DNA from 2 places in the Lysinibacillus sp. BS3 genome. Region 1 is predicted to be linked to the other one. Evidence: riboswitches for the same ligand, from Rfam matches in the RefSeq annotation. Region 1 holds a riboswitch; the other holds the start of a gene.
The links. A riboswitch is a leader RNA that binds a small molecule or an ion and turns the genes downstream of it on or off. The one in region 1 is predicted to bind cobalamin.
Positions count from the first base shown of each region.

Region 2: linked by a shared signal. The riboswitch ahead of AAJG31_RS02675 (hypothetical protein) and the one ahead of nikA (nickel ABC transporter substrate-binding protein) in region 1 are both predicted to bind cobalamin.

Region 1 is NZ_CP154860.1:348,319-356,843, forward strand. It holds gene AAJG31_RS01830 (hypothetical protein) at 1-28, opposite strand, end outside; gene AAJG31_RS01835 (hypothetical protein) at 38-424, opposite strand; gene AAJG31_RS01840 (DUF2089 domain-containing protein) at 437-802, opposite strand; gene AAJG31_RS01845 (ATP-binding cassette domain-containing protein) at 993-1,799, opposite strand; gene AAJG31_RS01850 (ABC transporter ATP-binding protein) at 1,809-2,579, opposite strand; gene AAJG31_RS01855 (ABC transporter permease subunit) at 2,593-3,402, opposite strand; gene nikB (nickel ABC transporter permease) at 3,405-4,358, opposite strand; gene nikA (nickel ABC transporter substrate-binding protein) at 4,430-6,046, opposite strand; cobalamin riboswitch at 6,195-6,388, opposite strand; gene metE (5-methyltetrahydropteroyltriglutamate--homocysteine S-methyltransferase) at 6,536-8,525, opposite strand, start outside.
Region 2 is NZ_CP154860.1:524,288-543,194, forward strand. It holds gene AAJG31_RS02670 (TetM/TetW/TetO/TetS family tetracycline resistance ribosomal protection protein) at 1-1,269, shown strand, start outside; gene AAJG31_RS02675 (hypothetical protein) at 1,387-2,142, opposite strand; cobalamin riboswitch at 2,368-2,552, opposite strand; gene AAJG31_RS02680 (GNAT family N-acetyltransferase) at 2,764-3,531, shown strand; gene AAJG31_RS02685 (PH domain-containing protein) at 3,695-4,075, opposite strand; gene AAJG31_RS02690 (hypothetical protein) at 4,186-4,575, shown strand; gene AAJG31_RS02695 (dipeptide/oligopeptide/nickel ABC transporter ATP-binding protein) at 4,614-5,348, opposite strand; gene AAJG31_RS02700 (ABC transporter ATP-binding protein) at 5,355-6,104, opposite strand; gene AAJG31_RS02705 (ABC transporter permease) at 6,097-6,909, opposite strand; gene AAJG31_RS02710 (ABC transporter permease) at 6,906-7,406, opposite strand; partial or broken gene AAJG31_RS02715 (hypothetical protein) at 7,615-7,911, opposite strand; gene AAJG31_RS02720 (ABC transporter substrate-binding protein) at 7,859-9,445, opposite strand; gene AAJG31_RS02725 (urease accessory protein UreD) at 9,474-10,280, opposite strand; gene ureG (urease accessory protein UreG) at 10,273-10,902, opposite strand; gene AAJG31_RS02735 (urease accessory protein UreF) at 10,920-11,660, opposite strand; partial or broken gene AAJG31_RS02740 (urease accessory protein UreE) at 11,602-12,047, opposite strand; gene ureC (urease subunit alpha) at 12,101-13,816, opposite strand; gene AAJG31_RS02750 (urease subunit beta) at 13,813-14,181, opposite strand; gene ureA (urease subunit gamma) at 14,197-14,499, opposite strand; gene AAJG31_RS02760 (HAMP domain-containing methyl-accepting chemotaxis protein) at 14,968-16,212, opposite strand; gene aspA (aspartate ammonia-lyase) at 16,372-17,790, opposite strand; gene AAJG31_RS02770 (NAD(P)-dependent oxidoreductase) at 17,946-18,575, opposite strand; gene AAJG31_RS02775 (Rrf2 family transcriptional regulator) at 18,646-18,907, opposite strand, start outside.

The sequences.
Region 1 (8,525 bases):
CTTTTGCTTTCACTTTTACATGCATCATTCGTCGCCTCTACTCAATGAAGACTGCAACGGAATCTCCGTTTGCTGATTTTATATCTACAATTTGTCCATCTAGTTCATTTTCAATTGCTTCAAGAAGAAGATTGATGTCGATATCTTTTACGTATTTTTCAGATTGCGGAATACTTGCAGCGATGCTGTGTCCTGCCATCAATACGGCTTTGACAAGTTTAATTGGTAAATTTACCGTGACATTATCATTTTCGGTGGATACAACACGGACCTTTAACGTTTTATCTAAATACTTTGTTTTTTCCACAAATTTATTCTCTGATTCTTCTTTCTGTTGTAGCACTTGAATCAGCTCTGATCCTTTATCCGCATCAATTTTGCCCTCTTGAATCATCGTTAACACTTTTGTAATTTCCTCTTTCATGGTCGTTCCTCCCTATTCGTCTTTTAAGAGCTTTATGGCTTCATCTGTTGTGATTTCGCCATTTTCAAGCATGCTTACAATTTTTTTCTCATCTACTTCATTTTTCTTCTTTTGAGCATAGCCAAGGGATGAAATAATATCATTTAGCTTGCCTCGAACTGTTGGATACGAAACCCCCAGTTCCTTTTCAACCTCTTTAATATTTCCTCGGCAGGTTAAAAATACTTCCACAAAATGAAGCTGATCCTGTGATAAGGATGCTAGCTTCGACAATTCAAACTCATTTTCAATGGTCGTGTGACAATGAGAACACTGTAACTTCGTAATTTTTAATGTTTTACTGCAGACAGGACAATTTGTGATTACTTGATAAGCCATAGTGAACTCCTTCCTTTAAGTTAAGCTGATTATATAATAAAGAAATTAAAGATGTAAATAATAAAATTAATAATTTTAATTAAAAAATAAATAAAATTAATATCTTGATTAATTTTATTTATTTTTGTTTCTATATTGCTTTAAAAATTAAGAAAACGCCATTTTTAATTTCTCAAAATGGCGTTTCTGTTTAATTGGGTCTATCCTTCTTTTTTCTTTCCCGCGGGTGTGATGGCAAAATTGCATTGTATAACGCTTGTGAAGCGGGGTGCTGATATGTCCCATCCTTGCCTATCTCCTCCACTAGCTGACCATGCTGCATCACAAGGATGCGATCTGACATAAAACGTGTGGCCTGTAAATCATGTGAAATGAATAGATAAGCAAGCTGTAGCTCTTTTTGAAGTCTTTGCAGTAGCTCTATAATCGTCTTTTGCAAAATCATATCAAGACTACTAATGGCCTCATCTAAAACAATCAGTTTCGGCTTTAATGCAAGAGCTCTAGCAATGTTGACTCGTTGCTGCTGTCCCCCACTTAGCTGTGAGGAATAGTTTTGAGCCATTGCCCACTCTAACTCTACACAGTCTAGTAATTCCCTTACTTTCTGTTGTCGCTCTGCTTTGCTAAAATGCTCGAAATTCAAAAACGGTTCTTCGAGTATTTCGAAAATCGTCTGTTTTGGATTAAATGAATGATAACTATTTTGAAAAACAGCCTGTAAATTTCTTCGTATCATTTTTTTCTCTTTGCTGGGTGCTTCGTATAAATTGACACCTTGAAAGATCAGCTCTCCGTTTGTTGGTCGTTCAATCCCTAAAATAATGCGCCCTAATGTGCTTTTTCCAGAACCACTTTGACCGACGATGCCAAGACATTCTCCTTCCTGAAGTGAAAATGTCACATTCTCTAATACAGGGGCTTCCTGTCCTCGTTTGAATAGAAATGGTCTTTGCGCATAGTATTTCTCAATATTTTTTACTTCTAGTAGCGTCATTTTATCACCTCATAGCATTCTCGCTTGTAAAAGTTTCTTGGTATAGGGATGCTGAGGCGCATCAAAAAAATCAAAAACATTTGCTTGCTCAACGATTTCTCCTTGATACATCACAGCCACATCGTCCGCAAGCTCAGCAATGACACCTAAATCATGCGTGACAAGGAGTATGGTAGCATCTGTTTCTGAGCGAATTTGATTAAATAGTGTTAATACTTGTTTCTGATTGATGGTATCCAGAGCAGTCGTAGGCTCGTCTGCGATGTAGAGGGAGGCCTGTATCGCCATTGACAGAGCAATCATCACTCGCTGTAGCATGCCTCCACTTAACTGGAAAGGATAGTAGGACAAGAGCTGCTCTGGCTGAGGTAAATGAACTTTTTTCAAAGCATCAAGGGCGATCTGTCTCATTTCTTTTTTTGTAAGCTTAAAGTGTGCTTTTAATGTTTCTCGAAAATGACTTTCAATCGTTTGAATATGATCAAATGCAGCGGATGGGTTTTGCAAAATCATCGAAAGATGTCTGCCACGATAAGCTCTCCATTTAGTAGCTGAAACGTTTAATAAATTTTCTTGCAGATAGAGTACGTCCCCTTGGCTGACATGGGCAAAGGACGGTAATGTTTGCATGATGGCATGGCAAAGCATGGACTTGCCACTGCCACTTTCCCCGATAATTCCTAGGACTCGCCCTTTATAAGCTGTCAGGTTGATAGAGGTTAATATATTTTTCTCCCCTATTTTGACTGTGAGGTCTATCACTTCTAAAACTTTCTCCATAACTTCCCCTTTCCTAGTCAAGCCTTTTTAAACGATTTGCTAATTGATTAAACAATAACACAACAAGGATGATGGCAAGTCCTGGATAAAGCATTAATTCAGGATGCTGTCTCATGTATTGCTTTCCTTCATTGATCATCATGCCCCATTCTGGGATCGGTGCCTGCACCCCAAGTCCGATAAACGAAAAGCCTGCAATTTCTAAAATCACCTTCCCGATATCTAATGCGACAATCGTGACAATAGATGGCAATAGATTGGGTATATAATGGCGTCTAATTAATTGGATACCTGTAGTGCCCGTTATCCTAGCAGCTTGAACAAAGTCTTTCTCATTGATGCCAATAAACAAACCTCGGATCATTCTTGCATAATAAATAAGCTGTGTGAAAATGAGCGCTATTAAAACATTTTTTAAGCTAGGACCTAATATACCTAACAGTCCAAATGCAAGTACGAGTGTCGGAAAGGCTAATAAAATATCACATAATCGAATAAAAAGAAAATCAATTAATCCTCTTTTCAACGCTACAAAAGCACCCAGTAGGATAGCTAAAACAATAGCGACTAGCTGAATGATGAGCGCTGAACCTAAAGAATAACGAATACCTAAAAGAAGGCGTGACAAGATACACCTTCCTAAATGATCTGTACCTAATGGATAGTCCCAAGACGGGACTGAAAATTTCTTAGCAATATCGACAGCAAAAGGGTCGTGTGGCATTAAAATTGGCGCCAACAGTCCTAATAAGCCAGTAATGACAAGGAGGAATAGACTGATTAATCCTGTTAAGTTGCCACTTTTTGTTCGTACAAATTTCATTTTTAATCTCTCCTACCCTTCATCATTAGATGAGGGTCCAATAAACGATGCAATATATCTGTACATAAATTGGCAAGCACATAGATAACCGCAATAATTAACACATAGCATTGTACAACTGGATAATCCCTGTTCATAATGGATTCTATTAAGTACCTGCCGAGTCCGGGCCAGCTAAAAACCTGCTCCACAATCACGGCTCCACCTAAAAGATTGCCAAGGGTCATGCCTAGCAAGGAAGTCAAGGGAATAGCAGCATTTCGCAAAACATGACGGATAAGAATCACGGAGCTTTTTAATCCTCTTAGCCGTGCATATTGAACATATTGCTGCTGTAATTCTTCTAGGATGGTTGAACGGATAAGCTGAACGAATAATCCAATTGTTGGTAACGCCAGTGCGAAGGCGGGTAAAACTAAATGAGCAGGTGTGCCCTTCCCGTTTGTCGGAAAGAGTCCTAATTTTAAGCTAAATAAATAGAGTAATAGGAAACCTAACCAAAAGGCTGGAATCGACACACTCAATATGCTAAAGAATCGTATGATTTTATCGATGATGGTGTGCTTATACAATGCGCTTATTACTCCGAATGGAATACTTAGCCCTAAAATGAGGATAAACGCAGCAATAGCTAATTCAATGGTTGCGGGTAATTTCACGAATAGTTCATGTGCCACAGGTAATTTACTAACAAAAGATGTTCCAAAATCTAGCTGGATTATGCCCTTTCCCCATAGCAAATATTGAAGAAAAAACGACTTGTCCGTTCCCAGTTCCTCACGTAATGCCTGAATGGCTTCCTCTGTTGGCGCAACCCTTGCCAAACGTAGTATGACTTCAGCAGGCTCTACAGGAACAAAACGAATAAATACAAAGGTTAGGATGGAAACGCCTAATAAGACAAAGGGCAATGTTAAAATTCTTTTTAAACAAAAGATCCATGTTGATTCATACATGCTGTCACTTCCTACTCAATCCTATGATAAAGAGAGAGCTGTCTCTGCTAGACACACTCTCTCCTCCACTTTTATTTTTCTTTAGCCATTTGTGCATAAGGTATATCATATTCAGATGCACGTGGTGCAAAATCCTTTAGAGATGGTTGATAAATCACATTATTTGTTTCGTAAGAAATAGGGTAAAAGAGTGCCTGGTCATGAAACATCGTTAAAATATTCGTGTAAAGCTGCACGCGTTCCTGTTCATCTGTTCCTACTAATAATTGGTGAATTTTCGTATCGATTTCTTTGGCGTTTGCTAGGCCTAATTTCGCCTCGTACACACCACTAGCATTTGGTGTAGCTGATTCATTTGCAAAGCTATGTGGATCTGTAGGTGGTCCATTGGTACGCCAGAAATTAATATCCACCTGGTCATCCATCAATTTTTGAAGACCGACCATTACATCTGCCCCTTCTAAATTCAACTGAACGCCAATTTTTGCGAGTTCACCTTGCATTAATTCTGCCATTGGTTTTTGAATTGCATCAGATGCAATGTAAATCAAATCTAAAGACAACAGCTGTCCGTTTTTTGAACGAATTTTTTCACCCTTAGGTAATAACCACCCTGCCTCATCTAGCAATTGTTGGGCTTTTTCTGGATTGTATACAATAGGTGCTAAATCTATATTGGCATAAGGAATCGCATCCCAGAACAATGTGTTCGCTACTTTTTCCGTACCATGTGTAATACTGTCGACCATTTGTTCCTTATTAATAGCATATTGAATGGCTTGACGTACCTTTAGCTCAGATAATGGACCAGATTGTGTATTGAATAGCAGTGCTTTCGTAGATAAAGGCTCAGAGGTAGCAGTTTTGTATTTGCCACTGTCTTTTAAATACGTATAGTTATCTAAACTAATAATGCCACGCCCATAAATTAAATCTAATTCTTCGTTTTCAAATGCTAATGAAATAGATTCTGAGTCAGGAATAATTTTTACTTTTATTTGTTCAACTAGTGGTTTTTCTCCCCAATAGTTTTCATTGCGACTAAATAATGCATATTCGTCCTTTTTGTATTCAGTTAATACCCAAGGGCCTGTTCCAATCGGTGCTTTGATAGAATCTTGCGTCATATCATCCTTTGGGAATCCGTTATCCCCTAAAAAACGGAAAGGTCTGACGAAGGCAAGTTCGTTTAAGACTGGATAATAAGGCTCATCCAATTGCAGACGAATTGTAAAATCATCTACTTTTACAACCTCTTTCATGTGGTTAACCATGCCCATCCAAGAATGCATGTCTCGATTCGCTAAAACGGCGTCAAAGTTACGAATGACATTATCTGCATTAAATGCAGTGCCGTCTGAATATTTCACGTCTTTTCTTAGATGGAAAGTATACGAAGTTTTATCCTCAGAGATGTCCCAGCTTTCGGCGAGCTTAGGCGTAACAGTACCATCATCATTGTATTCCACCAAGGATTCATAAACCATTGCTTGGGCAGTCATTTGATTCGGTAAATATGTATGAGGATTCAATGGACCGACATCTAATGGCCAGCCAATCGTTATTATTTTTTCATCTGTTTGGTTTGCTGAGGTCTTTTCCTTTTCTTCATCCGTGCCTGTACAGCCAGCAAGTAAACTGAACGTCAGGACAAGCAGGAAAGGAAGTAAATACTTTGTCAATCTCATTTTCTGTCTCCTATCTCTATTCGTAGTACAAATACATCTACTTGTTGAAGAAGAGAAGGCATAAAAAAACCTTATTCTAAAAAAGAATAAGGACAGAAAAACCCACGATGAGCAAGTCTCCATCCATCTCCCTATCTTTCGTAGATCATCAATGAATCTTCTTACAAGCAGGCATTCTGGCTCATGAATCATCATTTTGTTTCACCTTCCCAAGTACTCACTCAGTGGTATTTGAAACAAAACTCCTCATTTACAGCTGCGGGACAGCATGGGATTTTCACCCATTTTCCTTTTAATTGAATGAAAGACGATTTCACTCAAACTTGTAATGATTGCTATGAAATTAGTAATAAACATAACATGCTCGCATGTTCACGTCAATTTTACTTTCTGAAGATAATATATATATCGACGTAAGATAAAAAGACTAGGGATTTACCCTAGTCTTCGTTATTGGAGAGTAGATGTAGTAGATTAAAAATCATTTCGTTAGCTTGATGTAGATTGTTGTACAGCTTGACGCAACGTTTTAGTAGCAGCAACCATATTCGCTAAAGCTGCAACGGTTTCATCTTCTTTTCTCGTTTTTAAGCCACAATCTGGATTCACCCAGAATTGATAACGGTCCAGCACCTGTAGACTATCTTTCATAATAGCGAGCATTTCATCCTCGCTTGGTACACGAGGGCTATGAATATCATAGACGCCTAAGCCAATTCCTTTTTTATAGGGCTGTACTTGTAGTGAGGTAATAAGTTCCCCATGACTTCGTGATGTTTCTATGGAAATCACATCTGCATCTAGTGCGCTAATTGGTTCGATGAAATCATTAAACTCACAGTAACACATATGTGTATGGATTTGTGTTTCATCTTTGACACTAGATGTCGCAAGCTTAAAGGAATTGACAGCCCACTCTAAGTAAGCCCCCCATTCCTCCTTTCTAAGCGGTAAACCTTCTCTTAACGCTGGCTCGTCCACTTGAATAATTGATATACCTGCGTTTTCTAGTGCTTCCACCTCTTTACGGAGTGCTAATGCAATTTGATAAGCGACATCTTTACGGGACAAATCATCTCGCACAAAGGACCAATTTAATATTGTTACTGGCCCTGTCAGCATGCCTTTTACAAATCGCTTCGTTAGGCTTTGGGCATAGGCGGATTCTTTTACGGTAATTGGTGAAGCCCATGCAACATCTCCATAAATGATCGGAGGCTTCACACAGCGTGATCCATATGAAACAACCCACGCTTTCTTTGTAAAGGCAAAGCCAGTCAGCTTTTCACCGAAATATTCAACCATATCTGTACGCTCAAATTCACCATGAACAAGTACATCGATATCTAATTCCTCTTGTATGGAGATCCAGCGCTTTGTTTCGTCTTCTAAAAATGTTTCATAGGCTTCATTCGATAATTGTTTCTTTCGCCACGCATTACGATTTCTTTTCACTTCATCTGATTGCGGGAAGCTACCGATTGTAGTTGTTGGAAACAGCGGTAATCCTAAGGCTTGTTGTTGGATCGTTTGTCGCTTCGTAAAATTACTGTGTCGTTCAAAATCTTGCTTTGTCACAGTTTGAACGGCTTGATGAATTAACTTATTTTGGCGGATTGGATGTTTTTTTAGAGCCTCAATCGCCTTCATACTTTCTGAAAAATTATGTTGTAAGGAACCATCTTTATCTCGTCTATATTTAGTCAGCCCCGTGATTTCTATGATTTTCTCATCTGCGAAGGCCAGAGACTGCTTTAAAACAGGGTCAAGTTCATTTTCAAGAGAGGTTGTGATTGGAACGTGCTGTAGGTTACTTGATGGTTGAATCCATAGTTCAGCAGCATGACTTAGCTGTTCAATGGCTTGAATCGTCGCATTGACTTCCGCCAGGTTTGAACGCCAAATATCACGGCCATTCACTACCCCTATTCCTAATACTTTATCCTGCGGGAAACCAAATTGACGAAGTGACGCCATATTTCCTTTATAGCCATGAACAAAGTCCAAACCGAATCCTTGAACAGGCAATGTACTTAATGCTTCATAGGCACTTAAAGCTTCGAAATAAGTCTGTAGCATTATTTTAGCCTCAGGAACGGCAGTGGCTAACTGGTCATACATTTCTTTCACCAGCTTTATCTCTGCTGGATCAAGTGTTAAGACGAGGGATGGCTCTTCTAGCTGAATCCAAGTGGCACCTGCATCCACTAATTCTTTTAATACCTGCGTATAGAGTGGTAATAAAGCTAATAAGTACTCAACCTGTGTTAATTTGTTGTAGCCTTTCGTTAACTTATAAAATGTATAGGGACCAATTAGTGTCGGCTTCGCAATGATACCGAAAGTTTCCTTCGCCTCTAAAAAGTCGGCTAACACTTTATTTTCTGTTAGTTGTAAGGCTTGTCCCTCATACTCTGGAACAATGTAGTGATAATTTGTATTAAACCATTTTGTCATTTCACTAGCTACGGCTGTTTTG
Region 2 (18,907 bases), 180 kb from region 1:
GACCAGCTCCCGCTGTTAACGGCTTCCCATTTTGACAAGGATGCCCCGTTTGAGGGCGAGGTTTTTAAGATTCGTCATGATGGGCACCAGCGTTTAACCTTTATGAAGGCAACCAAGGGCTCGTTGCATGTACGAGATGAATTTTCATTTGACGAAGTAACAGAAAAAGTGACCGAAATTCGCCTTTATAACGGCAGTCGCTTTGAGACCGTTCAACAGGTAGAGGCAGGAGAAATTTTCGCTGTCAAAGGACTGAGCCAGGCAAACATTGGGGATCGAATCGGTACAACGATGCTATCACAGCCCTATGAGCTTGTCCCAACCTTACAGGCAAAGGTTCAATATGAGGGTGATCAGCATATCAAGGAAGTGCTACAGATTTTCCGTTTACTCGAAGCAGAAGAACCGTCCTTGCGTGTGGTCTGGCAGGAAAAATTTCAGGAAATCCATGTGCATATTATGGGTGCCATTCAATTGGAGGTCCTGACAGAGGTATTAATGACGCGTTTTTCATTAGCTGTCTCCTTTGGTGAGCCGCAAATTTTATACATGGAAACCATTGCGACGACCGTAACGGGCTATGGTCATTTCGAGCCCCTCAAGCATTATGCAGAAGTTCATTTATTAATGGAGCCAAATCCACGTGGAACAGGTAATACCTTCACCAATGCCTGTCATGCCGATCATTTATCTGTAGGCAATCAGCGCCTTGTTGAAAAGCATCTGTTTGAGCGTGACCATCATGGGCTACTGACAGGCTTCCCTGTAACAGATATTCATTTTACACTTCTAACAGGTCGCGGGCACAATGAACATACATCGGGGGGAGATTTCCGTGAAGCCAGTTTCCGTGCCCTGCGTCAGGGGCTGGAGCAGGCACAAAATGTCCTACTTGAACCCTATTATCGCTTTAAAATGAAAGCTTCAAATGACTTTATCGGTCGTATGATGACTGATATTCAGCAAGCAGCTGGCACGTTCGATGACCCGATTTTATCCGAAACGGATGTTATCCTAACAGGTCGTGCACCTGTTGCCACTTTAATGAGCTACAGTACAACCTTTGCCGCCTATACAAATGGGAAAGGTGCACTCACACTCCAATTTGATGGCTATGATGTGTGCCATAATACAGAGGATGTGATTGCACAGATTGGCTACGATAGAAATGCCGACCCTGAGTATAGTTCCTCTAGTATCTTTTGTGCTAAGGGCAAAGGATATTCGGTTCCATGGCAAGAAGCACAGGCAGCCATGCATTGCCTGTAGGATGGGATGAGCCTGCTCGCTTCGGGTATTTCCGCGGGTATTTCTTGCTTGGGCATCAATATATCTCTACCCTGCCATAAGATATTACAAGCCCTCCAAAAAATGGAGGGCTTGTTTTTATAGTGCACCGACAGCTTTCTTTGTTGGATTGTCCAACAAATATGCGGGTTCAACTATTACATAGTCATGCTTGTTCGTAAAATCAATTAGTACCTTACCAGGTTGACTTTTTAATAGTTGTAGATGATCAATTAATTGCAGTAAAAGCTCGTGACCGTTGCCACGTGGATGCCAGTTGAAATGATAATCATTTAACGCTTGCACCGCTTCAATAAATTGGGCATATTCCTGCTGCACAAATGCAATGAGTTTGTCATGATGAGATGCTAAATCATATAAATATGTTTCGTAAAAGCGCATGACAATCGAGCATAATAAGTCATTGACACGAGCGGCACTTAAAACAGGCTTTGGCTCCAATGATAGACGGTCGAGGTTGGGCTTTGCGCGTGTAGAATCAATGCGCGTAATTAAGTGATACGCTTCTCCGTTGACCTCATAGACAATCGGATTGGTCGGCATGTACATCATAAAACTATTCGTCTTTGTTTTTAGTTCATCTGCTATGGCTGCTTTCGCTAAAAGATGACCGTCCACATCCCCATTTTGTATCCAAATAATTTCTTTATTATATAAGATTTGCTCAAAGAAGCGATCATTGCGAATCAGCTTCGTTGCTAATAATTGATCGATCAGAGACTCGACCACCATTCTTGTTTTCGCTTTCTTGGCAACTTCTGTTCGTGGTTGCTTACAAATGTTCAGATCTTCATAAGGCGTTTCCAACGTTGTCGTTACATGAATATTTGTCATACGTGCATCCCCTTTGCGTACATATTTTCAAAACAAAAAGGACTCCCTACTTTTGAGGAAATCCTTCATTTTATCTTCTTTCATCACACAATGCCAAACAAACCCTAAGTATGTGTGAACGAGTTCGATTGTGAACCCTTTCATTTACTATGGGCGTTTGACGTACTGTGACGAACAGAGCATTCTGTTTTGTCAACATGCCACCTCCTATTCCTCGTAGGTTTATGGTGTGTACTCGTAACAGGCAGGTATCCTGACTCATGATCATCGCTTCTTTTCTCCTTCCCGTCCAAAGACAGTGGATACTGAAAAGTCGCTCACATTTACAGTTGCGGGACAGTGTCGGATTCGCACCGACTTCCCTTTTAAGCAAATTGCACGCAATTTACACCTCTTACTACACGCTATTCAGTTGTCATAGGAATGAGTATATGCACATTCCTATTAGATTACTAAAATCAATTGTAAAGTAGTGTTTTTCTAAAGTCAAATATCACAATATTTTCCAAACTACTAATAAAGTTAGAGGGGGATATAAAAAAGGTGAACTGCGTATTTTTTATCTTTCATTGACTTTATAATGAAAGATAGTGAACTTCTAATAGTGGAAGGATGAAAAATATGAAAACAAGTCAACAATTAGTAACGAGTAATTTAGAGGAAAAAATGAAACTATTTACTGGAGCCGTTTCTGGACAAATTATAGAGGAAGCTCATTTTGTCATAGCCAATACAAATATTCCAACTGATACATTTAATTTGTTAGTAGCGAAATCGCCTATAATTCATAAGGAAAATCATCTTAAACAAAGGATTAATCATTTCATTGTGAATAAACTTCCCTTCAGCACGTGGGTGGATGCCAACTATCTAAGCGATGATTGGCTACAGCTGATAAAAGACTGCAATTTACAGGAAGCTGAACGAAATATGATGATGAAGCTTGACCATACACTTCACACAGGTCCACGAATTTCCAATTATCTTACCATCACAGAAGTAAGTAACAAGGAAGAGCTTCTACAATATAAGGAAGTTTTTCTAAGTTTATTTGGAGAAACAGCAGAAAGAGATGCATTAGAAATTTACTTTCATCAATTCTCACAGGAAAAACTAGCATCAAATGCTCGCATGTTTATTGGTTGTATAAAGGAAGTACCTATCGCTACGGGATTATTAATCGACAGTAAACATAGCTATGGGATTTATGATGTGATGACAAAAGATGCGTATAGGGGCAAGGGTTATGGCAGTGAGATGTTTCAATTCCTACTCAGTCAAACAATCGATAAGCAAAAGCCCGTAGTCTTACAGGCATCAGAGGATGGAAAAAATATTTATAAACGCTTCGGGTTTAAAGAAGTCGGAGAAATGATTGTATTTGAATAAGGTCTCGGCAAGGCGCTGTTATTTACACTTGACAGTATTTTCGAGCTTACCGTAATCATGAAGCCAACTTAAAATCCGTTACACCGACCCCTTCCCGGCACGACAAAAAAGCCTCGCAAATCTGCGGGCTTTTGGTTGTGCACACGTACTATTAGCACCTTCATTACGTCCCCAAAACATACTGTGCTAAGACGCTTTGCACCTTATAAATATTTGTCGCCTTATTGAAGTTTTTTTGAATCGGTAATGGACTGCCAGACACCCATATTTTAAGCTCTGCATCTAAATCAAATGTTCCAGCTGTTTCGACTGAAAAATGAACGATATTTTTATAGGGAATGGAATGATACTCTGTTTTCTTGCCAGTCACTCCTTGCTTATCAATGAGGATCAATCGTTTATTGGTAAAAATAAACGTGTCTCTAATAATTTTATAGGCGTTCTTGACTGTCTCGTTTGGAATTAATAAATTATGGACCTCCTCCTGTAGTTTTTCTAAATTCACCTCGCTTGCATTGCCGATCAATCCATCAAATAAGCCCACTATCTGTCCCCTTTCGCTCTCGTTTATTTAATGTATTACAAAGAAGTGAGAGCTACGACAGGAAATGGTGGTATTATTTAGCCTATAGAGGGGGTGAGTGGTTGCGAATAATGATAGCTGCCTTAGTGTCTCTACTAGCCGTTGTTTTACTAGGATGTAATGAAAAACCAGATGATAAATTAGCTAAGGTCAGCATTTCTATTGGTGCTAAATTTAACAAGGTGAACACTGATTTTTTTAAAGAATATACGGATGAAGAATCACTTACACTATTCCAACAAGCCATTGCAACAACAGTCAAAAACGAGGGTGTTGTCAATATGGCTTCGCCAGAATATGATGTACAAATAGTGGACAAGGCAGGAAACAAATATCGCTATCATCTTTGGTTAGGTGATAAAGGGCAAAACAGTAGTTTGATGCATGTCGAGGATACGCATACTATCTACACAATATCTGAGGAGTTCACTGAAAAATTAGCTGCGCTAGTTCACTCATAAAAAAAACACTTCCCCTTCAAAGGAAGTGTTTTGCCAAATCAATGATCCATTGCCTGAAACAGCATTTTTGCATAGCTGTCCGTGAAGGTAAAGCCGTTATTCTCTTTGTTGCTCTCATCAACAATGGTTCCAGCCTTCATCACATAAATGCGATCGCATAAATAGGAAACAGCCTTTAAGTCATGAGAGATAAAGAGAATGGCCATTGCCCTTTCTTTATTCAAGGTCTTTAATAAATCAACGATTTCTCGTTGAATCAAGCGATCTAGGCTTGAAATAATTTCATCACATACGATTAATTGTGGCTCGACCAAAAGGGATCGTAATAAATTAACTCGCTGTTTTTCTCCGCCACTTAGCTCAGAGGGCAAGGCATGTAAGATATCTGTGGGTAGCTTGACCTTCTCCAGCATGGTCTGTAAATAGGTGTCCGTTATAGGTTGCTTATGCTGAAGCGGCTCTCTTAATAGGTCCCTTACAGTCCACATGGGATTTAAAGCGGCTGTTGCATTTTGAAAAATAATCTGGCAGCTGTCATAAAAAGCTGCGCGACGATGCTTGGTTATTGGTTGCTGTTGAAAGTATACTGCCCCTTTTTCAGGAGCTTCTAGCTGCATAATTACTTTGGCCAATGTGCTTTTGCCACTGCCACTTTCTCCTACTAAGCCGACTATTTCCCCTTTTCCTACAGTAAGATGAATATGATTTAATATTGGGCGTCCCTTTCGATAGCTTTTACAAATATTGTGAACCTGAAGTAACAAAGCCCACACCTCCTCCTAAAAATGATGCGCTACTAGCTGCCTAGTGTATGGATGCTTAGGCTGCTCAAAGATTTCTGTTACTTGCCCTCGCTCCACAATTTCTCCATTTTTCATGACGAGGATAAAATCCGCGATGGAAGCAGCTACATCTAAATCATGGGTAATTAAGAGTACGGTTGTTTCTAGCCGTGTATGAAGCCTTTTCAATTGTTGAATAAATTCCTGTTGATGCAGCATATCTAAGGAAGAGGTTGGTTCATCCGCTAATAAAACAGCTGGCGCCAGATAGAGAGCACAGGCAAGCATACAGCGTTGTAGCATCCCTCCTGAAAGCTCGAAGGGATAGCGCTCCAACACATCTGCTGGTAAATGTAAATCCTGTACAATATGCTTCATTTTAGCTAGAAATACTGCCTTTGTCTGCCCCATCCGTAAGGCAGTTAATCCATACAATTGCTGTTTCATTTTTTGCGTTGGCGAAAAGCTATTAGCAGCATCCTGAAAAATCGTAAAGAAGTGCCTTTGGCGTAGTACAGATTGATCCTGTTTTGCTAATTCCACTATATTTCTTCCATTAAAAAAGATTGAGCCTTCAACTGTTGCTTGCGCTGGAAGCATGCCTAGAATGGCAGAGAGCATGGTGCTTTTTCCACTACCGCTTTCACCTATCATCACGGTAATCTGACCTTTTGGCACCGTAAACGAGAGATCGTTCAATATAAATTTTTCGTTTATTCGAACAGTAACATGCTCTATTTTAAACATGGGTCTGTCCCCCTCTCTGCTTAAATCTACTACCAATAGCTTGCACACATAAAATCGTTACGAAAATGAACATCCCAGGAAAAAGGCCCATCCACCAAGCCCCGACAAGTAAATCATTTTGTGCCGTATAGAGCATCGTCCCCCACGATGGAATGGACGGTGGAACACCGATACCTAAAAAGCTTAAGGATACTTCCGTAAAAATAACACCAGCAAAATTAAATATCGTCACGACAAAAATGGCGGGAAGACTATTACGCAATAAATGACGAAAAAGAATCTTCCACAGCGGAGTGCGGAACATCTTCGCCATGTGGATAAACTCTAATTCCTTCAACCGGATAAATTCAGAGCGCACGATACGGGCAGTGACAAACCAGCCTGTGCACCCCATAATCATTGCCATGCGCCATACACTTCCTTGCATAATCGCTTGAAGAGCAAGCACAATCACTAAAGATGGAATTGTTAAAAATGCCTCTAGTATACGCATCATCACTGCATCAATAGCTCCACCGAAATAGCCACTTATACCGCCATAGATAATGCCAATTATGCTGGATAGAACAACCGATAACGTAGCGATAAAAAGGGTCACTCTACCACCAACGAGTAGGCGGGAAAGAACATCTCTACCTAGCTGATCTGTGCCAAGGAGGTGTGTTCCATTAGGTGCTTCATAAATATGATTCATATCCATCGCGTTTGGCTCAAAAGGCACTAACCATGAGGAAAATAGGGTGAAGCCTACTAAAAGACCAAGAATCACTAGCCAAAAGATGAGCATTTTTTGCTCTTTTCTCATACGATTCCCCCTCTTCTTAAGCGGGGATTGAGACAAATCATGAGGACATCAATCACAAATAAACAGATAACGACTACTACGCCAGTGATTAAAATGGCACCCATCAGCACTGGAAAGTCCTTTACCATCACTGCTTTCACTAAAAGCTGACCTAAGCCTGACCAGCCAAATAATGTTTCAACCACGATGGATCCTCCAAAAAATGATGGGATGGTCACACCGACATAATTGATATATGGAATAATGGCATTGCGTAAAATCATCTTACGAATAGCTCGCTCTGGTACTCCGTTGGCACGTGCCACCTCTACATAATAACGATGCTTCTCTGCCTTCACATTTTCCTGTAAAAAACGTGCGAATACCCCGACATGTGCCAGTACAAGGACCGATAAAGGAAGAACCATATGGTATAGTCGGTCCACAAGGCCGCCATCCCCTCGTACATCCTTCATCCCCGATGAAGGAAACCAGCCTAGTTGTACAGAGAACACCATGATGAATAAAATGCCAAAATGGAGGAATGGCTGAGCTAGCAATACTTACAAAGGAAAGTCCGCGATCTAATAACGAACCCTCCTTCATGCCTGCCTGTAAGCCGAGCCATGTTGAGGCAATGGCTACGATGCCTAAAGTTCCAACAACGAGCTGTAATGTATTTGGTAAACGTTCTTGTATAATTGTCGCTACTGGTCTGCCTTCTTTTGCCGAGTAGCCTAAATTTCCTTGCATCGCTTCACGGAGCCACACACCATATTGATAGAGTATCGGTTGATCCAGACCAAAAGCTGTTTCAATGCGTTCTTTCTCCGCTGTCGATAACGTTTGGGCATTGCCACCATAATACGCTGCAGCTGGATTACCAGGAGCCGCATGCATCAGGAAAAAAGAGAGGAAGCTCACGATAATGAGGACAATTGTCCCCATTATCACGCGCTTCCCGATCCATTTAGCGATCATGCCATTTCCACTCCTCGACATTCCAGAGGAAGCCTGCCCCATGATGACCTAAAATGCGCTCTTTGACGCCACTAATCTGCTGATTAATACCATACACAGCATCCACATAGGCAAAGTAGGCGAATGGTGGATTTTGTGCTAGCTCCTCCTGTAATGCCCCATAGACTTCCTTACGTTTTTCAGGATCAACGGTTGTACGCCCCTCCTCTAGCAATGCATCCACTTTCGGATTGTTATAGCTACCGTAATTGTAGCCAGCACTTGTGAGACTGGATTCACCAGAATGGAAGAGACTATACGTATGATGGTCAGCATCATACGGGCTTCCCCAGCCAACCATAAAGGCTTCTGTTTCTTCAATGACAATATTGCTCCAATCGAGTGCAGCTACTTGCACATCTGCCCCAATTTCTTTATAGCCTTCTGCCACATAATTAGCCATGTTCACACGCACTGTGTCAGTAATAGGTGCCGTAATAGTAAATGCTAATTTTTGATCATTCTTATAGCGGAAACCATCCTCAGCTAGTTGCCAGCCCGCTTGGTCAAGTAGCTCGTTTGCTTTATCAAGGTCATATTTATAATGCTCAATGTTGGCGTTTACAAAGGCATGCTTTTGTAGCGGTGAGTATGCTTCTGTACCGTATCCATGTAAAATGCCTTTGACAATACCTGCACGATCTGTCCCATAGCTAATGGCCTTGCGAACAGCAACGTCTTGCCAAATAGGATACTTCATATTAAAGAGAACACCGCGATAATCTGCTGATTCCACCTCGTATAGCTTTAAATGCTCAACCTTCGATAGCTCCTCTACCTGATTCGGGTCTAGTAACGCTATATCGACCTCACCCGATTTTAGCTGGAGCGCACGCACATTACTATCGGGGATAAATTTAAAAATTACTTTCTCGATAGAAGCTTTTGTGCCAAAGAAAGATGGATATGCCTTTAGTGTCAGGCTTGTCCCTTTGTCCCATTGTTCAAACATATACGGACCCGCACCGATTGGCTGCTGGTTAAATGTAGCGGTTCTCATCTCTTGCCCCTCAAAGGCATGCTTTGGTAAAATTGGCACCGTTAATTTGTCTAATAGCGGTGTAAATGGCTCGTCTAATTGGATAGTCATCGTCATGTCATTGACCTTTTCCATTGACGCAACATGGCTAAAATCAGACTTTAAATAAGAACCGTTTGCATCATCCAAAATACTGTTAATGGTAAACATAATATCGTCCACCGTTAATGGGTGCCCATCATGGAAGGTTACATCCCTGTGAATCGAAATGGTATAAGTCATCTGGTCATCTGATATTTTAATACTTTGAGCAATATCATTGATGGGTACATTATGCTCATCAAAGCGCATCAGACCTCTAAATAAAAAGGCATCTAAATTGGTTTCCTCCAAAAGAGGATTTAAGCCTGCAAACTCAGACTCTGAGGCAAAAACAAGCTCATTTGCCTGGGCAGATGATGTAGCTGTCGGTTGTTTCTCTCCTCCTTGATTAGACGAGCAGCCCACAAAAACTACCGCTAGCACCATCAAAAGTATCAATACGGAAAACTTTTTCAATTTACTATCTCCTTTATCACAACAGAAATTACAGCAATGCTGCGATGTACTCGAACATGCGGTTTATTTCTTTGTGAAGTGTTCGTTGCTCCTTGGCAAGCCATCTACAATGAATGGCTTGATCTGTCAATTTTGTCACACTCGCCTGAAGGGACTTTTCCTGTTGGATTTGATCCTGTAAATCCCTTATTTGAAGTTTGTTAACCGATGGAGAGACAATCCACAAAGAACCAATATAGCGTGCCTTTTCAAGCAAGCCGATTTTGGCAAAATTCATCTCCTGCGGCTTAAACTGCAACGAGTCATAAGCTATCAAAGTATCCTCTACATAGATCTTGTATTTGGATTGGAATGTTTGATAGTCAAAGATTTCTCCTCGCATTTCTCTACCTGGAGCAACAATTTCTCCCCAGATCAATGTCGAGCTTTCCTTCATACGAATGGTTGTATGTACCTGAAATTTTGCTCGTTCAAATGGAATCGTCACTTCAGGGAGCCATTCTAATCTCGCCTGCTCTGCAAGTTCCACCGTTATAGCTTGTGTACAAAACTCACCATTGTGGGAAGGGTAAATTTTTAATGCTGATTGTTGCTTTAGCTTCACCTGACTATCTGGCGCTAGTGTAACCGTAATTTCATTGCGATCTCCCGCAACCATGCCCCCTGAGGATTCCATGATAAAAACGGTGGCTGCTGGATGATTGCCTTCGTATAGTTCACGACTGGCCTTTAATGGGGGTTGCTGGTACACATGAACCAGTCGTGTATAGCCCCGTCTCGGTTCAAAGGCCATCTCTAATTTGCCAAAATGATTAACTTTGCTAGGGTTAAACATCTTCTTCAACTGCTTCGGCACCTTCAAGTAACAAATGGTGCTGAATCCATTCAACCACCTTATCAACATTTGTTTGGGAGCGAACATCCGCAAAAATATATGGACGTCCACTACGCATTTTTTTCACGTCCTGATCCATGAGCTCCAGATCAACCCCAACATGAGGAGCTAGCGAAGTTTTATTAATTAGCAATAAATCTGAACGTGTTAGCGCTGGACCACCCTTACGTGGGATGTCCTGTCCTTCTGCCACATCAATCACATAAATATAGCCATGCACGAGCTCAGGACTAAATGTTGCCGATAGATTATCGCCACCGCTTTCAATAAATATAATATCTAAATTAGGAAAGCGCTTATTCAAATCATCAATGGCAGCAAAATTCATGGATGCATCCTCTCGAATGGCTGTATGTGGACAACCACCTGTTTCTACTCCAATAATTCGCTCCTCTGCTAACACACCGTTTGTGATTAAATACTGCGCATCTTCTCTTGTATAAATATCGTTGGTAATGACAGCTACGTTGTAGTGTTCATGCATTACCCGTGTTAATTGATCGACTAAAGATGTTTTGCCTGATCCAACAGGCCCACCGATACCAATACGTACTGGTTTCATGTATATCCTCTCGCTTTCTATGAAATAAATAATCTCGAAAATAAAAATTCATGCTTCATGGACGCCAGTTCAATACCTAGTGCATTATTGGCTAGATCATCCATTGTTAACGTCAACACCGTTTCGGCTGCTTCCTCCACAGGGGCTAATAGCTCATGTAATGCTTGCACACCTGTATTTTGACCAAAGGGTACAGCACGGACAGCATTTTGCACTAAACCACTAATTGATGCGTACATAAAGGTCATGATTGCATGAAAAACGTTCACACCTAGTGCTTCACAATAAATCCCATAGAGAACTGCATAATGGCCTTTTACTTCTTCATGGTCAATCTTCTCTTTCCATTGCAATAAAAAAGGACTCTCCATTAGAGGGGCTACTGTTCGCATAAATTGCTTCCCTACATTGACACTAGCATCTCTAGATTCTTTCGCTAGCTTCATTGCCCCACAAAGTTGGTCGAGCTCAATAAGATGAGCAACATCTCGTCTTTTAGCTGCATGGAATGCCTCTTGTATAAGAATTGCATCACCGTAAACTACATTGTGAAATAAATAGACCTGACAAAACTCAACTAATTGTTCCTTTGTGCGAATGATATCTTCCTGAATATACGTTTCCATACCATAGGAATGTGTATAGGAACCGATTGGAAATGCGGAGTCATGAATTTGCAATAATTGTAATAAGGATAAATTAGTGAGCGTGTCCACGGTATTTGAACGGTTGCTTAAAGCGTCGTTCAGTTGTTTCATAGTGCACCCCAATTTCATCTAATAATGGATTAATCGTATGATCTGCTCGTACGATGATTTCATTGTTTGCAATCAAGCTAGGAGTATGACGGTTGCCCAATTCAAAGGCAGCTTTCCCCATTTCATACATATCTTTTGGTGTAATGACGATAACTGGCTCCAATTTTGTACGAATTGCAATTCGTCGTTGCTCATCCTCGAATAATAGGCACCATATTGTAGAGGCTCTTCACCCTCTATACGTAAAGCGATATCTGTTCCTTGATCCGTTGCTGTGCGAAGAATGCGTTTGCTTAATTCCTCCCACTCTAGCTCAATCCATTCCGTTGCCTTTTGTGGATGTTCTTCTTCATTCGCTATATTGCCAATAATTTTTTCTATTAACATATGGTTTAGCTCCTCTTTTTCTTTGTATTCGCTGTTACACTCATATCATGTGCTTAGAATAAGAAATAGCGTTGTGCCATTGGAAGTACATCCACTGGCTCACATGTTGCTAGCTCCCCATCAATTTTCACTTCATAGGTTTCTGGATTAACATCAATCTGCGGAGTGGCATTATTAAGCTTCATGTCAGCTTTACGAATATTTCGGCAATTTGAAACCGTGCCAATCATTCGTTTTAGGCCTAATTTTTCTGGCAAGCCTTCTTCCACAGCAATTTTCGGTAAAAATGTCATGCCGCAATGCTGCGGCCCTTGACCGTAGAAGCCATATGTTCGACGGCCTTTCATTGGCTGTGGTGTAGGAATGGAAGCATTTGGATCACCTGTTATGCCATACACAGCAATACCAGCCTTAATGACAACTTCCGCCTTCACCCCAAAGAACGCTGGGTCCCATAAGACAATATCCGCTAATTTACCTTCTTCCAGCGAGCCTACTTCATGGCTTATGCCATGGGCAATAGCTGGGTTAATATTTAGTTTTGCTATATAACGCTTAACGCGATAATTATCGTGATCCTTGCCTTCATCCTGTGGTAATGGACCACGCTGTTTTTTCATTTTGTCTGCTGTTTGGAACGTTCGGATTGTGACCTCACCAACACGTCCCATCGCTTGTGAATCGGAAGACATGATGCTCAAAATCCCTAAATCCTGCATAATATCTTCTGCTGCAATTGTTTCTGGGCGTATGCGTGAATCTGCAAATGCCACATCCTCTGGTACATCATGCTTTAGATGGTGACAAACCATCAGCATATCTAAATGCTCATCAATCGTGTTTGTCGTAAACGGTTTCGTAGGATTCGTCGATGCTGGCAAAATATTAGGTAAGGATGCCATCACTAATTGGTCTGGAGCATGACCGCCACCCGCACCTTCCGTATGGAAAATATGAATGACACGGCCATCAATCGCATTGATTGTATCTTCTACAAACCCTGCTTCATTCAATGTATCGGAGTGGAGGGCAACTTGAATATCATATTCATCTGCCACCGATAGACTTTGATCGAGTGCAGCTGGTGTGGCACCCCAGTCCTCATGTATTTTCAACCCGATCGCACCTGCACGAACCTGCTCGATAATAGGCGCAGGATCAGATGCACTACCCTTTCCAAGCAAACCAACATTGATGGGGAATCCCTCTACAGCCTGTAGCATGCGATGCAGATGCCATTCACCAGCCGTTAAGCTTGTCGCTTTTGAGCCTGCTGCTGGACCTGTTCCACCGCCTATAAATGTCGTTGTCCCTGCTAATAATGCTGTTTCCACCTGATCAGGGCTGATGAAATGGATATGCGTGTCGATTGCTCCTGCTGTTGCAATAAGCCCTTCGCCTGCATAAACCTCTGTTCCCACACCTATGATCATATCCTGGTCCACACCATCCATACTGTTCGGATTGCCTGCTTTCCCTATACCGATAATACGACCATCTTTGATACCGATATCTGCTTTTACAATCCCTGTATAGTCGATAATCATAACATTGGTAATAACTGTATCCAGCACACCTTCATTGCGTGTATTTTTACCATTTTGCCCCATTGAGACACGTAGTGATTTACCACCACCAAAGACCCCCTCATCACCGTATGAAGTATAGTCCTTCTCAATTTCAATCCATAAATCCGTATCGGCTAAACGGACTTTATCACCCACAGTGGGGCCAAACATTTTCGCGTAAGCTTCATGTGTTACCTTCATTTTTCTTCCGCTCCTTTAAAGCCACCTTCAATTGCCTTGTCCAAAATTTCGTCCTTATGGTGGGTAGAGCCCTCTGTTAACATATTTAAGCCAAAGACATGTTGTTTACCACCAAATTCGACAAGCTCCACCTCTTTTTCTTCCCCAGGTTCAAAACGCACGGCTGTACCTGATGGAATATTGAGGTGCATACCAATCGCATCTTGTCGATTAAACGCTAGAAATCTATTAACCTCAATAAAATGAAAATGGGAACCTACTTGTATCGGACGGTCACCTGTATTCGCCACCAATACCTTTTTCGTTGCTCGTCCCACATTGATTTCAATCACTCCGTTTTTCGGTCGAATTTCTCCAGGAATCATCCACAAACACTCCTTTTACTGAATTGGACGGTGAACTGTGACCAGTTTCGTCCCATCTGGGAATGTACATTCAACCTGCACATCTGAAATCATGTCCCCGACACCTTCCATCACATCTTCCGCTGTCAGTACATGCTTGGCATCACTCATAAGCTGTGCTACCGTTTTACCATCTCGAGCACCTTCCATAATAAAACTGCTAATTAGAGCGACAGCTTCTGGATAATTCAGCTTTAAGCCCCGAGCTTTTCTTTTCAGCGCAAGTTCTCCTGCCACATGGAGGAGTAATTTTTCTTGTTCAACTGGTGATAGCTTCAATCCAATCTCTCTCTTTCTTTTATTCAGAATTATCTTTCAATAATATTTTTTCGAGGCATGACTTCCTTTCAATTTTTTGTAATGGTCTTACGATTCAGTTTTAGTTACATTTAGTTGTTGTCTTACAAATTATAATTTCGCAAGGGATATGCGAAGAGAAATAGAAATGACTTGTTGACCCGGCGAGTGCGGGTTGCAATAGTTGAAGTGAGTAATAGAGGTAACAGCTAGTCCATTATAAGAAACTCGATTAGAAAATTCAACATTTTTATTTATCTGTTAATTTACAAGTTTACGAAATAAATAATAAAAAAAGAGGCATATTTTACAGAAAATTTGTCGTCTGTAAAAAAGCCTCTTCTCGAATGTGTGACAGGAAGATAAAAATTATACTAAAAAACTTATAAAATTATTAATATGTGATAGTTATTTCAGGGCTAAAAAATCTTGAAAATATCAATTTCTTACCTAGACATGAAATTGATTTGTTAACTTTTGTAAGTTATCCGCTTGGACACTTAAATCCTGTGTGACATGATTAACTGCTTGCATTGAGGCTGTTTGCTCATCCATTGAATGTAAAACAGCTTCTGTATAATTCGATAGCTTGCCCATGCCAGCTGCGATGGTTGTCACAGTGGATGCCACTTCATTGGCGCTACTTGAAAGCTGCTCAGCTGTCGTCGAAATATCCTCTAGCTGACTTGTCATCTGACTAACATGCTGTGAAATTGTGCCAAATGATTTTGTCGCTTCGTCAATTACATACACTCCTTGTTGAACATTTTTCAAATCATCTTCTACTGATGAGGCTACTTGTTTTGTATCACTTTCTATTCCTACAACTAAATCCACAATTTGCGTAGCAGAGTGCTTTGATTGTTCTGCTAATTGACGCACTTCTTCAGCTACAACGGCGAAGCCTTTACCATGCTCCCCAGCGCGTGCTGCTTCTATGGCCGCATTTAATGCTAGTAGATTTGTTTGATCTGTAATGGTAGTAATCATATCTGTCATTGATTTAATATCTGACATTTTAAGGGATAATTGCTGCATCAATCCACTTGTTTTTTCTGTTGAAGAGGAAATAAATTGCATTTGCTCTTTTGCCACATGTAAAATATTTGCACCATTTCCTGCTATCTCGCTAGCATCTTTTGCATGCACAAACACATCTTGTGTGGCTACTGTAATTCGCTCAATGCCATCAACGGTTTCTTGCATAGATTTAGCACTATCATTAGCCGATTGTGCTGCTTGCTTCAAGCCCTCTGACGTCTTCTCCATTTGTTGATCTACTTCTTCCACAGCAAGCGTAATTTCATTCGTACTCGCAGATAATTCCTCGATGCTTGCTGATAAATCTGTAGAGCTGTGCGCAATTTTTTGTGTCATTGTTCGTAATTGTTCCTGCATCTCTAAAAAGGATTGTGCTAGTTGAGAAATTTCACCATTATCACGAACCTCAATGACAACGGTATCTAATTGACCTGCCGTAATTCCTTGTGCAGCCTCTGTGATTTGTTTGATAGGCTGTATCACTTTGTAATGGACATACACTGTGTAAGATAGTGTAATAGCAATTCCTACAATCGTTAACACGGTAGAAAACCAATCCAATGTCGTTACATTGGCTAAATCGATAAATAAAATAACGATCATTAAAACATTTAAAACGGAAAAGCCAAGTAAACTCTTTTTTCGTAAACTCATTACAAATTCCCCCAACTAAAATATGTCTTCCATACCATTATTATAGTTGAATAATCCTAAAATACATAAGGATACGCTCTATTTTATATGAGAAAAGGTCTACAAAAAAAGACTATAGACAGCCTTTTAGGGCATGTCTACAGTCCATAATTGCTCGTTTTATTTTAATTTCATGATACTAGAACCCGCAATACCTGGGTGTGTCATTTCATATGGATCTAAAATCAAGTCTAATTGTTCTTTTGTTAGGACGCCTTCTTCAATGCAAAGCTCACGAATTGAACGACCTGTTAAAATAGCTTCACGTGCTAGACGAGCAGCTACTTCATAACCGATGTGAGGGTTAACTGCTGTTAGCACGCCTACACTTTTTTCTACATATTCTTTCATGCGCTCTTCATTTGCTTCAATATCTTTTAAGCAGTTTTCTGTAAACGCACGGAATACATTATTCATAATGCTAATCGATTGGATTAGGTTGAACACTAATACAGGCTCCATTACGTTTAATTCTAATTGACCAGCTTCCGATGCTAGAGAAATTGTATGGTCATTCCCAATTACTTGGAAGGCTACTTGATTCAGCACCTCAGGCATAACTGGGTTAACTTTACCTGGCATAATTGAAGAACCTGGTTGACGAGCTGGTAACAGGATTTCTCCTAAGCCTGCGCGAGGACCAGAAGCCATTAAACGCAAGTCATTAGCAATTTTAGACATATTAATCATACAGATTTTTAAAGCGCCTGATACTTCTGTGTAGGCATCTGTATTTTGTGTTGCATCCACTAAATGCGTTGCACCTTTTAATGGTAAACCAGAAATTTCAGCAAGATGCTCATCAACAGATTTAATGTAGTCTGGGAAGGCATTTAAGCCTGTTCCAACAGCCGTTGCACCCATGTTCACATCATATAAATTCGGACGAGTTTGACGAATGCGTACGATGTCACGGTTGATCACGCGGCAATAAGCTTCAAACTCTTGTCCTAAGCGGATTGGCACGGCATCCTGTAAATGCGTACGTCCCATTTTAATGACATGAGCAAATTGCTCTGCTTTTTGATGGAAAACGGATTGCATATAATCCATCGTTACTAATAATTCATCTATTAAATTTAACACAGCGATATGAATAGCTGTTGGGAAAGCATCATTTGTTGATTGTGACATATTGACATGACTGTTTGGGCTTACTGTGTGATAGTCACCTTTTTCTTTCCCTAAAATTTCTAGGGCACGGTTAGCGATGACTTCATTGGCATTCATATTGATGGATGTACCTGCACCACCTTGAATTGGGTCTACAATAAATTCAGCATCCCATTTGCCATCAATCACTTCTTGCGCTGCTTCGACAATTGCCTCACCAATTTCTTTTGATAATAGGTGTACTTCCATATTACTTAATGCAGCTGCCTTCTTCACAATCCCCATTGCTTTAATAAGTGAAGAGTGAATTGTGTAGCCTGTAATTGGGAAGTTTTCCGTAGCACGTAGTGTTTGAATTCCGTAATACGCCTCTGCTGGTAATACGCGCTCACCTAAAAAATCTTTTTCTATTCGTTGTGTTGACATTATTGTCGTCTCCTTTTATGTAATACTCACACTTGATAGTAGCTAATAAAAGTCGTATTGTAAACAGTCATTTTTCTGTAAACGAAAAAAATCCTTCAAAAAAGCAAAAAAATCACAAAAAACCGAGCGCATTTCCTACGCTCGGTTGCATTTTATTATTTATTTGACGTTACTGTGAAACGGCTATTAACGTGCTGAGGGTTTTCTAATTCATCGACGACAGCCACTGCGTAATCGGCATAGCTGACATAGCTTTCCCCCGCCTCATTTACTAATAAGTGGTCGACTCCTGCTGTATAGTGACCTGTACGTGGTCCTTCTGGATCGAAAAATGCAGATGGACTAATAAATGTCCAAGTAATGGATGATTGTTGTAAATCCTGTAGGTTTTGTCCTTGATTTTGCGCTGTTGCTAAATAAATGGCTGGGAAATCTGGTGTATCCATCACACGCACTTTTTTCTCTGGGTCCACAAATAGACTGCCCGCTCCCCCTACAACCACTAATTTTGTAGGAATACCTTGGAAAATCGAGATTAAATGACGACCAGCTTTGACATGTAAATCTTCTTGTCCAGCTGGAGCACCGAATGCATTGACAACGACATCGAAGCCTTTTACATCATCTTGCGTCACATCAAACACATCTTTTTCAATTACTGGAATAGCAGCTGTCACTTTTGCTGCTGAACGAACGATGGCTGTGACCTCATGACCACGTTGTACCGCTTCCTCTACTATTTTTTGTCCAGCTTTTCCTGTTGCACCAATTACGGCAATTTTCATGATTTATTCCTCCTAAGGTTTAGTTGTAACCATTTTAGTTACAGGTTAGATACAAGAAGACCATCTCCGTCTAAGTACGAAGCTGATCTAGCACATCCTGTAGCGTCTGTGCTTGTAATTGCTCTTCCATTGCCAGCCACACAGATGTATAGACACCCTCTAATGTATGCTTGATTTTTTGACCTACTGCACACGCTGGATTGGGCTCATCATGAATGGCAAATAGCTGCTCTGGCCCATCAATTGCCTGATAAATCGCTAGCAGTGTTAAATCCTTTGGCTCTACTAATAGCTCATAGCCAGCCATGCCAGAATGAGAAGAAAGTAAGCCA